4 regions of the Rhizobium sp. PP-CC-3G-465 genome follow, and region 3 is predicted to be linked to each of the others. Evidence: predicted binding sites of a transcription regulator. Region 3 holds the regulator's gene; each other region holds the start of a gene.
What was found. Region 3 encodes PhoB, which activates phosphate uptake and scavenging genes when phosphate is short. Its sites were predicted from a motif close to TGTCATNNANCTGTCAT; they were not measured.

Region 1 (3,498 bases), on a different contig from region 3:
TTCCAGCGGGCCGCTATTGTCGATGGTGGTCAGGTGCGGATCTCCATCGATATCCGGCACCTGGCGGGCGAGACGCCGGCGGATCTCGGCTTCGCTTTCCCGGGCGCGAGCGATCAGCCGGGCCGCGATGACCTCGGGCGACGCTACGATATTGACGACTGCCACGCGCGGAAACGCGTCCCGAAAACTGTCGAGCACGGCGCGGCTGCCATTGGCAACCAGCGTGCGCCCTTCCTCGAGCTTGGCGTAGCACGCGATGGGGATGCCGTAATGAAGGCCGTGGGCCTCCCAATGCACGGCGAATGCGCCCTTTTCGGCACGGGCGCTGAAATCCTCAGGCGATATCGCTTCGTGATCCTCTCCGCCGGCATCCTGTGCGCGCGTGATCACGCGACGGACGAGCTCGACCTCGGCCGATCGGGCCTTCAGCCGGGCCATGGCATAGTCGATGACGCTGTCCTTGCCGGCGCCGCTGGGGCCGACGACGACGATCATGGCACCGGTGCCGCCCGTCGGGTGATCCGGGGTCATGCGACACGCCGCCCGTTGCGCCAGACGGAGCGGACGATCGGCACGCCGCTCGGCCGCTCGACGCGCACGAGGTCGGCACGGCGGCCGACCGCAATCCGTCCTCGGTCGTCGAGACCGACCGTGCGGGCCGGATTGTCGCTGACGAGCGCGATCGCTCTTTCCAGGCCGAAGCCCTCGATCGCATCGGCGAGCAGGAAGGGGGCGTGGATAAGGCTGAAGGGCACGTAGTCGGAAGAGAGCACGTCGAGCACGCCGCGCTCGGCGAGATCGCGGGCTGCGATGTTGCCGGAGTGCGAGCCGCCGCGCACGACGTTCGGGGCGCCCATCAGAACGCTGAGACCAGCCTTGTGGGAGAGATCGGCGGCTTCAAGGCTGGTCGGGAATTCCGCCAGCTTGACGCCGAGGTCGATCGATTCCGTCACGTGAGCCGCCGTCGCATCGTCATGGCTGGCGATCGGGATGCCGCGGGCAGCGCAGATGTCGGAGAGCGCGATCCGATGGCGGGCGGAATTGCGTTCCGACAGCGCGAGTTGCTTCTCGACATAGATCGCGAAGGCCTCGTCCGAGAGGCCGCGCTTGATCTTGTAGTAGAGAATGTACTGATCCATCGTCTGGAACTGGCGCTGGCCCGGCGCGTGGTCCATGAGCGAGACGAGGCCGACTTTCGGATCGTCGCGGAAGGCGTCGAACTGGTCGAGCACGTTGTCGGTCGAGACCTCGCAGCGCAGATGAATGCGGTGGTCGGCACGCAGGCGGTTCTCCCGCTCGGCCTCGGCCAGCGCATCGGCCATGGCGCGCATTTCGCCCGTGGCAAAGCCGTCGTCGCCCTCCGCAGAGCCCATGCGCAGACAATCGAAGACCGTGGTGATGCCGGAGGTGACGATCTGCGCGTCATGCGCCTGAATCGCCGCCATCTTCATCCAGCGCAGGCCGGGGCGTGGGGAATAATGCGTTTCCAGATGGTCGGTGTGCAGCTCCACGAGGCCCGGAATGAGGTAATCGCCCTCGAAGTCCTCGCCGCTGTGAAGCGCGCCGGTCGAGATATCGGCAATCTCTCCGTCGCGTACGAGGACGGAGCCTTTTACGATTTCATCCGGCAGGACAATGCTGGCATTGGTGAAGATCTGCTCAAGGGCCATTCATCTGTCTCCTTCGGTCGCGGCATCGCCCAATGGCATCAGCGAGTGGACGGTAAAGGGGCTGCCGCGCTTCGGCTCGATGAAGAGCGCGAGTGCGGTCACGGGCAGTGGCTTTTCCAGGAAGCCGGCGAACGCCTCTTCGAGCGCTGCCCGCACGGCCGGGCGCCGCTCCTCGGGAACCGTGCCGGTCAGCGTCATGTGAAAGCGGAATTCGTCGAAAACATAGGGGTAACCCCAGTTTTCCAGGTTCTCTCGCTGTGCCGTGGGCAGCATTTCCGGATTTCGCCGGGCAATGTCTTCCGCCGACAGGGCCGCACGAAAGGGCTCGAACCGGCGCACGGTCTCGGCGGCAAAGCGTGAGAGCGCATCCGAGGGGGCGCCGGGAACGAGCGCGAAGAAGGGGCCAAGCTGGCCGAGCGTGAGGGACGGGATCTCGAAGGGTTCGCTTTCGGCGGAGAATTCGTCGAGAGCTGCCAGCAGCTCGGTTTCCGTGCGGTCGGGCGCAAGCTCGAAGGGTGCCTTCAGCGTGGCGTGGAAGCCGTAGCGCCGGGGCTCGGCCGTCAGCGTGCCCAGCTCTTCCGTCGTAAAACCGGGAACCTCAGGTGTCGGCACCCGGCCATCGAGAAAGGCGTCCCGCGACAGCCAGGCCGCGGCGGCCAGCGTCAGGGCATCGTCTTTCGGTGGGGTGAAATAAAGGGCGTAGCGCATCGCATCCTCGATCATGGCCTGCTTCCGGTCTTTGCGCATTCGGCAAAGCCTTGGCGGTCGTTCCTGTTCCACATCGTCCGAGCACCGGGAGACGCGTGTCGAAGCGGATGTGGTCTTTGCCGTCGTTTGCGGCACGCGTGTCATTCTCATGTGACGACGTCATGACATCGCCTGTGGTTGCCGCCTCACATGTCTTTCGGCTGCATTTCCCGTTCCTGTGAGCGGCGGAGAATCACAGGTGCCGCCTTACCGAATGTCCTTAAAGCGCTTTTGCCGCCGGAGTCACGGGGTGCGTGCGCTTCAGGACAGGCCGGGTTGGGCTGCGTCAAAAATGACGCAGATCAGGTGCCGGAGACGAAGGAGATCCCGCAAGAAGGCTCTCACGCGGTCCGCAGATCGGCGAGGCCTTCCAGGGCGGCGGCAATGACAGCGTCGAGCGGCCGGTCGATGTCGACGGTGACGACGAGGTCTTCGCCCGTCGGGGCCTCCAGCGTCCTGAACTGGCTGTCGAGCAGCGAGGTGGGCATGAAATGGCCGGTGCGATGGCCCATGCGGGATTCGAGGACGGCCCGGGTGCCCGTGAGGTAGACGAAGGCGAGCCTGCCGCCCGCCGCTTTGCGCAGATGGTCGCGATAGACCCTCTTCAGCGCAGAGCAGGACACCACGACCGCGTGACCTGCGTCGGATCCCTGATGCAGGGCCTGGCCAACGGTGTCGAGCCACGGCCAGCGGTCCTCGTCGGTCAGCGGCGTGCCCGCCGACATCTTGGCGATGTTTTCGGGCGGGTGCAGGGCGTCGCCCTCGATGAAGTCGGTCGCAAAAGCCCCGGCGATGGCCTCGCCGACGGAGCTTTTGCCGCAGCCACTGACGCCCATGACCACGACGGGTACGGGCAGGTGAACGACCGTCCCCTCCTGCGGGGCGGTGCGGGGGGCGGAAGGCCCCCCGTTTATGCTATCGATGTCCGGCACGTGGATCAGGCCATCTTCGCGTAGGTGGCGGCCATATCGGCCATGCGCTTGATGCGGATCGACGATGCCTTGCCGGCGGTTCGGAAGGCCTCGAAACGCTCCAGGCAGACATCGGTCATCAGGGCCGTCGCGGGCTTCAGGTAGCTGCG
Region 2 (3,498 bases), on a different contig from region 3:
TCATGTTCATTGTCAAGAAAGGCTGCAACGGTTTGACCCGTGCAGCCTTTTTTGAAACGATAATTTGGCGTGTATCAGGTCCCAGGCCGGGAGAAATCACCCGACTTCGGATCCATCACCCACAGCTCCCCCGTCGAAATATCGAACCAGGCGCCATGCAGCTGCAGCTTGCCGCGCTGCTCGAGGATCTGAACGCAGGGGAATGTCCGCAGGTTGACGATGGAGTTGCGGATCGACACGTGCTCCATCGCCCGCTGCCGCTCCGCCGCCGTCATCATGTCATTGCCTGCGATCTGTTCGGCCGCCGGCTTCAGCATGTTCATCCATTTGCCGATGAAATCTCCGGGCGACAGAGGCTCGGCGCTGCTATCGAGCACCGCCTTGATACCGCCGCAGCGGCCATGGCCCATGACGACGATATCCTTGACACGCAGCGACTGGACCGCGAATTCCAGCGCTGCCGAGGTCGAATGATACTGTCCATCGGGCTCGTAGGGCGGAACCATGTTGGCGACGTTGCGCACCACGAAGAGTTCGCCCGGTCCGCTGTCGAAGATGGTTTCCGGCGCGGCGCGAGAGTCGCAACAGGCAACGATCAGCGTCTTCGGCTGCTGTCCGGTGTCCGCCAGCGTCTTGTAGCGAGCCTGCTGCTCGGTGAACCGGCCGTTCATGAATTTCTGGTAACCGCCCAGCAGGTGCTCGGGAAAATGATACATGTGCCTGTGCCCTTTTTGCTGCCTCGTGTTTAAGCGCCGAATGCCCGATGAGGCAAGAGTAACGCGGTCAGCTGGGTTAATTTGCGGCGCGCCGGGCACGACGCCAGCCCGCAAATCCCCGTATCAGCGCTTGCGCGTCTGCGACGGATGCATCAGATGCCGCATCTGCACCAGCGACATCGGCCCTGTCAGGCAATGCGCGTCCTGCTGCAGCGTCAGCTCGTCCGCGCCGCGCCGTGCCGAGCGGGCCACCATCTCGAACACGCTGGCGGTGGCAAGCTGCAGCGCCTTCTCCTCGCTCTGCCCCTCCAGCAGCCGTCCCAGAAACAGCGCGGCCATCAGGTCGCCCGTCCCGTTCGGCGGATTGTCCACCAGCCGGTGCTCGGCCAGCAGCGCATGATGTCCGGAGAGGTAGAGATTGCCCGTGCTGCCGTTCATCATGGCGATCGCCGACGTTACCAGCATGCGCGATGGCCCGAGCGCCAGGGCGGCATCCAGAATGGCCGCATTGCTGTCGAGCGCCGCATTCGAGAGCCAGGACAGTTCGAACCGGTTCGGCGTGGCGAGCCCCGCCAAAGGCAGCAGCCTGTCCCGGATGCCCGAGGCCACCGGTTCCGGCACATAGAGATCGCCCCGGTCGCCGATCACGGGATCGCAGGCATAGATGAGGTGAGGATTGCGCGCCTTCAGCGTCTCGACCAGCCGTGCCACCGCCTCGACCTGCTGCGCATTGCCAAGATAGCCAGACAACACGGCCCGAACCTCGCCCACCCAGGGGGACGCGGCAAGCTCGCCCAGCATCGCATCGAACGTATCCGGGTCGATCGCCATCCGCGTCGAGCGTCCATGGCCGGGATGCCAGGGCATGATGACCGTCGGCACGGCCCACACGGTAAAACCCAGCGTCTCCAGCGCAAAGACGGCGGCCCTATTGCCGACGGAGCCGCGCATGACGTGGCTGGAAATGACGATAACGGCACCGGCAGCGGTCTCGGACATGCAGCAGGTCTCTCTCTCGGGTTCTCCCGCCAGATCGCCTGACGGTCATGCCGCTGTCAACTGCGCATGGGAAGAGGAGCAGGTGCCTCGAGAGGACGAGATCACGTATCCGCTCTGCTCTACCCATCGTCTGCGGAGACCACGGCCGTGCTTTGGAAGAAACAGGCAGGCTTAGCGGTCGCAAATGCGAATTGTTCTGCTAGGTTCACGTAAAAATAACGGCTGGAGGACGAAACACCATGGGCACGCGACATCATCCGAAGAAAACCCGCTTGATCGGCGAGATCGAGCAGGCGGCAGAACGCCTCGGCCAGCCCTTCCTGTCGCCGGCCATCCTTTTCGGACGTGCGAGCCCTGACGATATCGCCGCCTATGATGCCGGCATGCTCGCCGCCGCCGCTGCGCACGCCTATAAGGAAGTGACCGCCCGCAAGAGAAACACATCCCGCGTCACCGTTACGGATCTGGAAAGCGTGAAGCCCGGCGGCGCGCCAGTCTCCGTTCTCTGCGTCACCGACCGCAACATGCCCTTCCTCTATGATTCCATCATGGGTGAGGTCACGAGCCGGCACCGTGATCTCTCGCTCGCCGTCCACCCGATCCTGGTGGTGTCCAAGGGCGCCGCGCCCGTGCTGTTCGATCCCGAGGAGGAGAGCGATCCGACGGATCGCGTCAGCCATATCCAGATCCACCTCAGCCACCTCGTGGCCGAGGAGGCGACGGCACTGGTGGGAGCGATCGAGACCGTGCTTGCGCAAGTGCATCAGGCCGTGGGCGACTGGGAACCGATGAAGACGCTTCTCGGCGAAGCCATGGGCGAACTGGAAGGGCAGACGGCAAGCGACCGCGACGCCGACCGCAAGGAGGCGCTCGCTTTCCTGAAATGGCTGCGCGACGACAACTTCACCTTCCTCGGCATGCGCGAATACAGCTATTCCGGCGATGGGCAGAAAGCGACGCTCGACCGCGGCACCGGCCACGGCCTCGGCATCCTTTCCGATCCGAACGTGCGCGTGCTGCGCCAGGGACACGACGCCGTCGTCACCACGCCGGAAATCCTCGCCTTCCTGCAGGGTCCGGATTTCCTGATCGTTACCAAGGCGAACACCAAGGCCCTCGTCCACCGCCGCGCCTATATGGATTACATCGGCATCAAGCGCTTCGACGCAAAGGGCAACGTGATCGGCGAACTGCGCGTCGTCGGCCTCTTCACCTCGACGGCCTATACGCGCTCGGCCTCCGACATTCCACTGCTGCGGCTGAAGGTGCGCCGCGTCATCGAGCATTTCGGCTTCGATCCGCACAGCCACTCCGGCAAGATGCTGATTAACACGCTGGAATCCTACCCGCGCGACGACCTGTTTCAGATCGATGTCGAAGAGCTGCAGGTGTTCTGCGAGCAGATCAACGAGCTCGCCGATCGCCCGCGCGTACGCGTCCTGCCGCGCATCGACCGCTTCGATCGCTTCGTCTCGATCATCGTCTACGTGCCGCGCGAACAATATGATTCCCGCGTGCGCGAGCGTATCGGCGATGTTTTCAAGGATGTCTACGAGGGCCGGGTTTCCGCCTATTACCCGGCCTTTCCGGCCGGCGGGCTCGCCCGCGTCCACTTCATCATCGGCCGTTCCGGCGGCACGACGCCGCGTGTCGCCCAGAGCACGCTGGAAGATGCCGTCCGCGAGATCGTCACGCGCTGGTCCGACCGTTTCCATCTGCTCGCCCGACGCGACGGTGTCTCGCTGAGCGTGAGCGAAGGCTATCAGGCGGCCTTCACCCCCGC
Region 3 (3,498 bases):
GTTCGATCTGTTTTGCAGAGACCGGCAGTGCCGGCCCGAAATTAAAAATACCGCCCTTACGGCGGCGAGCGCACTATCGGTATTTCAGGTGCCGCTGTCAACAAAAGTCCCGGAATTACAGCCTTGTCGCGCGTTTTTCAGGCGCGATGCTTTCTGGAGAAAAGGCCTTGCAAATATATCACGCGGTGACAGCAAGTTGGGGAAAACCCAAAAATCGATTCGGGTCGATTCCCCGGACTCTTGTCAGGGAGTCACCCCGTCTCTAGGTTAGCAAATAATTGCTAGACGCATGCGGCGGACCTAGTCACCAAAAGAGTCAAGGCGTTGCAGCTTCGGAGCCATCCGGGGCGCGGTGAGGGATTCGTCCTTCAGGAACGGCCTGGAACGGAGACGACCATGAATTGGACTGACGAGCGGGTTGAGAGACTGAAGAAGCTCTGGGCCGAGGGGTTGAGCGCGAGCCAGATCGCGGCGCAGCTCGGCGGCGTCAGCCGTAATGCCGTCATCGGCAAGGTTCATCGCCTGTCGCTTCCCGGTCGTGCCAAGGCCGGCGGTGCCGCCCCGAGCGCAAACCGCCCGAAGCGTCCCGTCGTCGCCGCACGCCCGGCAGCCCCGGAAGCCGTCGTCGCCAACGCCGCTCCGCGCGCAGCACCGCTGCGCCCCATGGCGCGCCCGGTCAGCACGATGAACGTGATCGAGGATTCCGAAAGCGCCTTCGCACCGGAAACCGCACTGACGGTGACCGGCAGCGGGACAAGCGGCGCAACGGGCAGCAATGTCGTCGTGCCGATGTCGCGCAAGCTCGTGCTGACGCAGCTCACCGACCGCACCTGCAAGTGGCCGATCGGCGATCCGATGAAGGAGGAATTCCACTTCTGCGGCAACGACTCTCCGGATAGCTCACCCTACTGCACCTTCCACGCCAAGCTGGCCTACCAGCCCTCGGCCGAGCGTCGCCGCGCGCGATAAGCGCCTGGCAGACCACAAACGAAAAGGCCTTCTTCGTCCCGCGAAGAAGGCCTTTTGCGTTATGTATGATGGAGGATCTTGTCTGCACCGGGCCCAGGCAATCGACAGCCATGCAGCCTTCGAAGACGTTACGCTTCGGGATTGAAGCGTAACGTCTTCAGCTTTCCAGCGAGTAGCCTGCGCCCCGCACCGTGCGGATGACGTCCTGCATATTGGAGAAGTTGAGCGCCTTGCGCAGGCGGCCGACATGGACGTCGACGGTGCGCTCGTCCACATATATGTCATGTCCCCAGACGCCGTCGAGAAGCTGCGAGCGGGAGAAGACGCGACCGGGCGAGGCCATGAAGAATTCGAGCAGGCGAAACTCCGTCGGCCCGAGGCGGACTTCGCGGGTCTTGCGGTGAACGCGGTGCGTTTCGCGGTCCAGCTCGATATCGCCGCATTTCAGAAGCGAGGACAGGACTTCGGGACGCGCACGGCGCAGCATGGCTTTCACGCGCGCAATCAGCTCGGGCGTCGAGAACGGCTTGACGACATAATCGTCGGCGCCGGTGGCAAGTCCGCGGACCCGCTCGCTCTCCTCGCCCCGCGCCGTCAGCATGATGATCGGCAGGCGTTCCGTTTCGCTGCGCTGGCGCAGGCGCCGGCAAAGCTCGATGCCGGAAACGCCGGGCAGCATCCAGTCGAGGATCAGAAGATCGGGCAGCCGCTCCTGCAGCCGCACCTCCGCCTCGTCGCCCCGGTTGATGGTGTCGACATCGAAGCCTTCGGCCTCGAGATTGTAACGCAGGAGGACGCTCAGCGCTTCTTCATCTTCGACAACGGCAATTTTCGGCTGCATTTCTGGACTCCGTAGTGCCCTTGTCGCGTGACAAGGCTTTCGCCAGAACCCGAGGGTGGCGATCATCGTTGACAGTTTTCATGCGTGGCGCAGAGGCCACCGGATGGCTGCATACCTTCAGCCGAACGTCCGCCGGCCTCAAGACCGGAGGCGATGGCGCAGGAGCATTTCGGCTCCCGCGCCCCTCGCTCAGGTGGCGAGTGCGCCGACGGTGTTCGACGAGTCGTCTTTCGGACGTTCGCCCAGCGGCTGCGCACCGGTCGTCATGTAGTAGATCGTCTCGGCGATGTTGGTCGCATGGTCGCCGATGCGCTCGATGTTCTTGGCGCAGAACAGAAGATGTGTGCAGGGTGTGATGTTGCGCGGATCTTCCATCATGTAGGTCAGAAGCTCGCGGAACAGCGAGGTGTAGATCGCGTCGATCTCGCCGTCGCGCTCGCGGATGGCCTTCGCCTTCTCGGCCGAACGGGATGCGTAGACATCCAGCACTTCCTTCAGCTGCATGAGCGTCAGTTCGGCGAGATGCTCGATCCCGCGGGACAGCTGCCGCGGCAGGCTGGCGCTGGAGACGGCGATGACGCGCTTGGCCGTGTTCTTGCCAAGGTCGCCCACGCGCTCGAGATCGGCCGCGATGCGGATCGACCCCATGATTTCGCGCAGGTCGGCCGCCATCGGCTGGCGCTTGGCGATCGTCACGATCGCCTTCTCGCCGATCTGGCGCTCGGCGTCGTCGAGCACGACGTCGTCGGAGATGACCTTCTGGGCAAGGCCCAGATCGGCATTGACGAGGGCGCGAACGGATTCGGCCACCATCTGCTCGGCAAGGCCACCCATCTCGGAGATACGGCGGCTCAGGTACTTCAGGTCTTCGTCATAGACGGATGCGATATGGGTTGCCATGGATCCTGTCCTTGGAGTTCGGTCACGGGCGCAAAGCTGTCGGTCGGGCAACCGATCAGCCGAAGCGGCCCATGATGTAATCCTGGGTGCGCTGGTCATCCGGATTGGTGAACATCTTGTCGGTGTCGTTCTCCTCGACGAGATTGCCGAGGTGGAACATGGCGGTGCGCTGCGAGACGCGGGCTGCCTGCTGCATGGAGTGCGTGACGATCACGATCGTGTAGTTGGCGCGCAGCTCGTGGATCAGCTCCTCGACCTTTGCGGTGGCGATCGGGTCGAGCGCCGAACAGGGCTCGTCCATGAGGATGACCTCGGGGCTGACGGCAACGGCGCGCGCGATGCAGAGACGCTGCTGCTGGCCGCCGGAAAGGCCGGTGCCGGACTCGTGCAGACGGTCCTTGACCTCGTTCCACAGACCAGCCTTCTGCAGGCTCTGCTCGACGATGGCGTCGAGTTCGGCCTTGGTGCGGGCGAGACCGTGGATCTTCGGGCCATAGGTCACGTTTTCGTAGATGGACTTCGGAAACGGGTTCGGCTTCTGGAAAACCATGCCGACGCGCGCCCGCAGCTCGACGACGTCGATCGAGGGATCGTAGATATCACCGCCGTCGAGCGTGATCTTGCCCGTGACCTTGCAGTGGTCGATCGTGTCGTTCATGCGGTTGAGCGTCCGCAGGAAGGTCGACTTGCCGCAGCCCGAGGGGCCGATCAGCGCCGTGACCGTGTTTTCGCGGATGTTGAGGTTCACGTCGAACAGCGCACGCTTTTCGCCGTAGTAGACCGACACA
Region 4 (3,498 bases), on a different contig from region 3:
GAAGAGATGTCGATCTACGACGCGGCCATGCAGTACAAGGAAGAGGGCGTTCCGCTCGTCATCTTCGCCGGTGGCGAATACGGCAACGGCTCGTCGCGCGACTGGGCGGCCAAGGGCACCAACCTGCTAGGCGTCAAGGCCGTGGTCGCGGAAAGCTTCGAGCGTATCCACCGGTCCAACCTCGTCGGCATGGGCGTCGTGCCCTTCGTCTTCGAGGCCGGCACCACCTGGGCTTCGCTGAACCTCAAGGGCGACGAGATCGTCACCATCGAGGGCCTGACGAACGTCCAGCCGCGCGAAAAGCGCACGGCCGTCATCACCTATGCCGATGGCACGGTGAAGGAGGTCCCGCTGATCTGCCGCATCGATACGCTGGATGAGGTCACCTACATGAACAATGGCGGCATTCTGCAGACGGTTCTGCGCGACCTCGCAGCCTAAGGCGCCATGACCTGAAAAAACGCGAAGGCCGGAACCCCGTTCCGGCCTTCTGCATGTCCGACGGTACCTCTGCCGCCTTCGCCGAAATTTCACTCCAACGTGACTTTGTGTTGAGGACGCTGCGGCGTATGAAAGAGCGGTTTCCGGCTGCCGCAATCCTGCCCGAATTGGAATCTGCCCGAAGTGGACCCTGCATGCCCGCCTCCAAGACCTCTCGCCTGAGCCTGATCGGCAGTCTCTTCCTGCTGGCAGCCCTTCCGGCCGCAGCTGAGGAAGCGACACGGGAAGCAGTGCCGCAGACGACGCAGGTGAAGACAGCGGACAGCGGGCTGGAAGTGACGCAGCCGAAGGGCGTCGTGGAACTGTTCACGAGCCAGGGCTGCGCCTCCTGCCCTCCCGCCGACGCTGCGCTGAAGCACCTGATCGACGACGGCTCCATCGTCGCCCTCTCCTATCACGTCGATTACTGGAATTACCTTGGCTGGGCAGACACGCTCGCCTCGAAGGAGAACACCGCACGCCAGTATGCCTATGCCAAGATGTTCGGCCGCAACGGCGTCTACACGCCTCAGGCCGTGTTGAACGGCCGCGATCAGGTGAACGGCGCCAATCTCTCGGGCATCAAGGGACGTCTGATCGCGCTCAGTGGTGCGGACGCGGGCATGAAGGTGCCGATTTCGGCGGAGCGCAAGGACGACGAGATCGACATCACCATCGGAGAAGGTAACGGCAAGGCCAATGTCGTCATCGTCTACTTCAACCGTCAGAAGGTGGTGGACGTGGAAAAGGGCGAAAACAGCGGCAAGAAGATGTCCTACTGGCACGCCGTGCGCGACATTCAGACGATCGGCATGTGGGACGGAAAGTCCGCCCGCTTCGTGCTGCCCGCCTCTGTGCTCGACCAGGAAAAGGACAGCGGCTGCGCGATCCTGCTGCAGCAGATGAAGGACGCGGAAACCCCCGGCGCCATCGTCGGGGCGGCAACGCTGATGGCAGCGCAGTAGACGTGCCGCGAGACGCCAGAGAATTGCCCGGTCCGGCATATCGAGGGCTGGGGGCTGAGGGTTTCGATATCACCGGACCGGGCGGTCAGGGTGGCACCGGCCTGAGGCCGATCCCGGTATGACCATCCATGCTCTCGCGTGACCGGAGGTCGGACAGGACGAGAGGCACGGAGATCCCAAGCCGGCGACACAAGAGACGCTGATCGACCGGCCGGGCGGCGCGCGGCACTTCGGAAAATCGAAGCAGCGGCGACGGGGCAGAGTTAACCGCCGAAATCAGGCACCGGTTTGACCGCAATGCGGCGGTGCAAAAAAAGCCGTCGCTACAGCAATACCCATCCGCCCTTGCGCGCATGCCATTCAAGCTTGATTTTCAGCCGTACTCAGGCACACTGTTACCGTCCTGTCATAACAAAAGGCCGGAATGTGCATGACCGATCAGACGGATTTGCAAGGTCGCCAAACCCTCAAGGCATCTGAAAGCGTGGTCGTCGATCTCAGCGACTATCGACATGCCAAAGATCCTCTTCCCGTGACGTTCCATCGCCGAGAACTCGACCAGATCCTGTGGGTCTATGGCCGTATGGTGGGAGAAGGCGAGTGGCGCGACTATGCGCTCGACCATATGCGCGACAAGGCGGTCTTCTCCGTCTTCAAGCGCTCGGGCGAACAGCCGCTCTACCGTGTGGAGAAGGTGCCGAAGCTTGCCGCCAAGCAGGGCGCCTATGCCGTGGTCAACACCCACGGCATGATCCTGAAGCGCGGGCACGAGCTGCAGCAAGTTCTGAAAATTTTCGACAAGCTGCTGAAGGTCGTGAAGAGCTGAGCTTGCGGGCGGTGGCCTTGAGGGCCTCTGCGGAAAGCGGGATCAGGCCCCGTAGAGCGTATCCGGATAGACGCCATCGGCCGGCACCGAGTCGAGGCCTTCGCCGAGCGCCAACTGCATGAACGTGGTATCGAGCCAGCGGCCGAACTTCAGCCCACTCCCCTTCACCGTGCCGCAATCGACAAACCCGGTGGACCGGTGGACGGCGATCGACGCGGGATGCGCACCGCCGATGACGGCCACCATCTGGCGGAAGCCGAGATCCGTGCAGCGCGCGATCAGTTCCGTCAGAAGCGCCTTGCCGACACCGCGTCCCCGGGCCTCCGGCGCGAGATAGATCGAATCCTCGACGAGAAACCGATAGGCGCTGCGCGTGCGGAAAGCCGAGGCATAGGCATAACCGATCACGACCCCGTCCGCGTCTTCTGCGACGATATAGGGATAGTTGTTGCCGGTGATCGTGGAGAAGCGCGTCGTCATTTCCGCCTGGTCGGGTACGGCGATCTCGTAGGTCGCGACGCCGTTGCGAACGGACTCGCTGTAGATGTCCGTAATGGCAGGAATATCGGCAAGGGAGGCATCGCGCAAAGTGAAGGACATGGCAGAATCTCAAAAGACATCGGTGTCCGCAAGTTCCTTCCACATTCCCCCAGCCCGATCAAGACGGTAGCGCCTGCGCACGAAAAAAGGCGGCCGAAGCCGCCTTTCCCAATGATCAGGTGGAGACCTGTCTTGTGCTTAGTTGCGGTTTCCGAGGAAGCGCAGCATGAAGAGGAACAGGTTGACGAAGTCGAGATAGAGCGTCAGCGCACCCATGATCGCCTTACGCCCAGCAGCCTCAAACCCATCGCCTTCGAAGTACATTTCCTTGATGCGCTGCGTATCGTAGGCGGTGAGGCCTGCGAAGATCAGCACGCCGATAACCGAGATCGCGAACTGCAGAGCCGACGACGCAAAGAAGATGTTGACGATCGAGGCGATGATCAGGCCGAACAGGCCCATGACCAGGAACGAGCCCATGGCCGACAGGCTGCGCTTCGTCGTGTAGCCGTAGAGCGACAATGCACCAAAGGAGGCCGCGGTCACGAAGAACGTGCGCACGATGCTCTGGCCCGTGTAGATCAGCATGATCGACGAGAGCGACAGGCCCATCAGCGCGGCATAGACCCAGAACGTGGTCTGGGCGGCCGAAACGCTCATGGAATTGATCCGGAAGCTCAGGAACAG

Region 1: the regulator PhoB is predicted to act here: its motif matches at 2,529-2,545, upstream of C8J33_RS15590 (DUF1045 domain-containing protein).
Region 2: the regulator PhoB is predicted to act here: its motif matches at 1,931-1,947, upstream of C8J33_RS15675 (NAD-glutamate dehydrogenase).
Region 4: the regulator PhoB is predicted to act here: its motif matches at 1,839-1,855, upstream of C8J33_RS15080 (DUF2794 domain-containing protein).

What each region holds. Positions count from the first base shown of each region.
Region 1 covers NZ_SLYH01000003.1:293,207-296,704, reverse strand. Annotated here, with positions in the region: gene phnN (phosphonate metabolism protein/1,5-bisphosphokinase (PRPP-forming) PhnN) at 1-531, opposite strand, end outside; gene C8J33_RS15595 (alpha-D-ribose 1-methylphosphonate 5-triphosphate diphosphatase) at 528-1,670, opposite strand; gene C8J33_RS15590 (DUF1045 domain-containing protein) at 1,671-2,378, opposite strand; gene C8J33_RS15585 (gluconokinase) at 2,759-3,253, opposite strand; gene fba (class II fructose-bisphosphate aldolase) at 3,355-3,498, opposite strand, start outside.
Region 2 covers NZ_SLYH01000003.1:319,142-322,639, forward strand. Annotated here, with positions in the region: gene C8J33_RS15665 (carbonic anhydrase) at 75-716, opposite strand; gene pdxY (pyridoxal kinase PdxY) at 840-1,715, opposite strand; gene C8J33_RS15675 (NAD-glutamate dehydrogenase) at 1,955-3,498, shown strand, end outside.
Region 3 covers NZ_SLYH01000001.1:2,137,469-2,140,966, forward strand. Annotated here, with positions in the region: gene C8J33_RS10085 (GcrA family cell cycle regulator) at 397-969, shown strand; gene phoB (phosphate regulon transcriptional regulator PhoB) at 1,127-1,810, opposite strand; gene phoU (phosphate signaling complex protein PhoU) at 2,000-2,710, opposite strand; gene pstB (phosphate ABC transporter ATP-binding protein PstB) at 2,766-3,498, opposite strand, start outside.
Region 4 covers NZ_SLYH01000003.1:175,856-179,353, forward strand. Annotated here, with positions in the region: gene acnA (aconitate hydratase AcnA) at 1-441, shown strand, start outside; gene C8J33_RS15075 (DUF1223 domain-containing protein) at 636-1,445, shown strand; gene C8J33_RS15080 (DUF2794 domain-containing protein) at 1,876-2,271, shown strand; gene C8J33_RS15085 (GNAT family N-acetyltransferase) at 2,314-2,871, opposite strand; gene C8J33_RS15090 (Bax inhibitor-1/YccA family protein) at 3,010-3,498, opposite strand, start outside.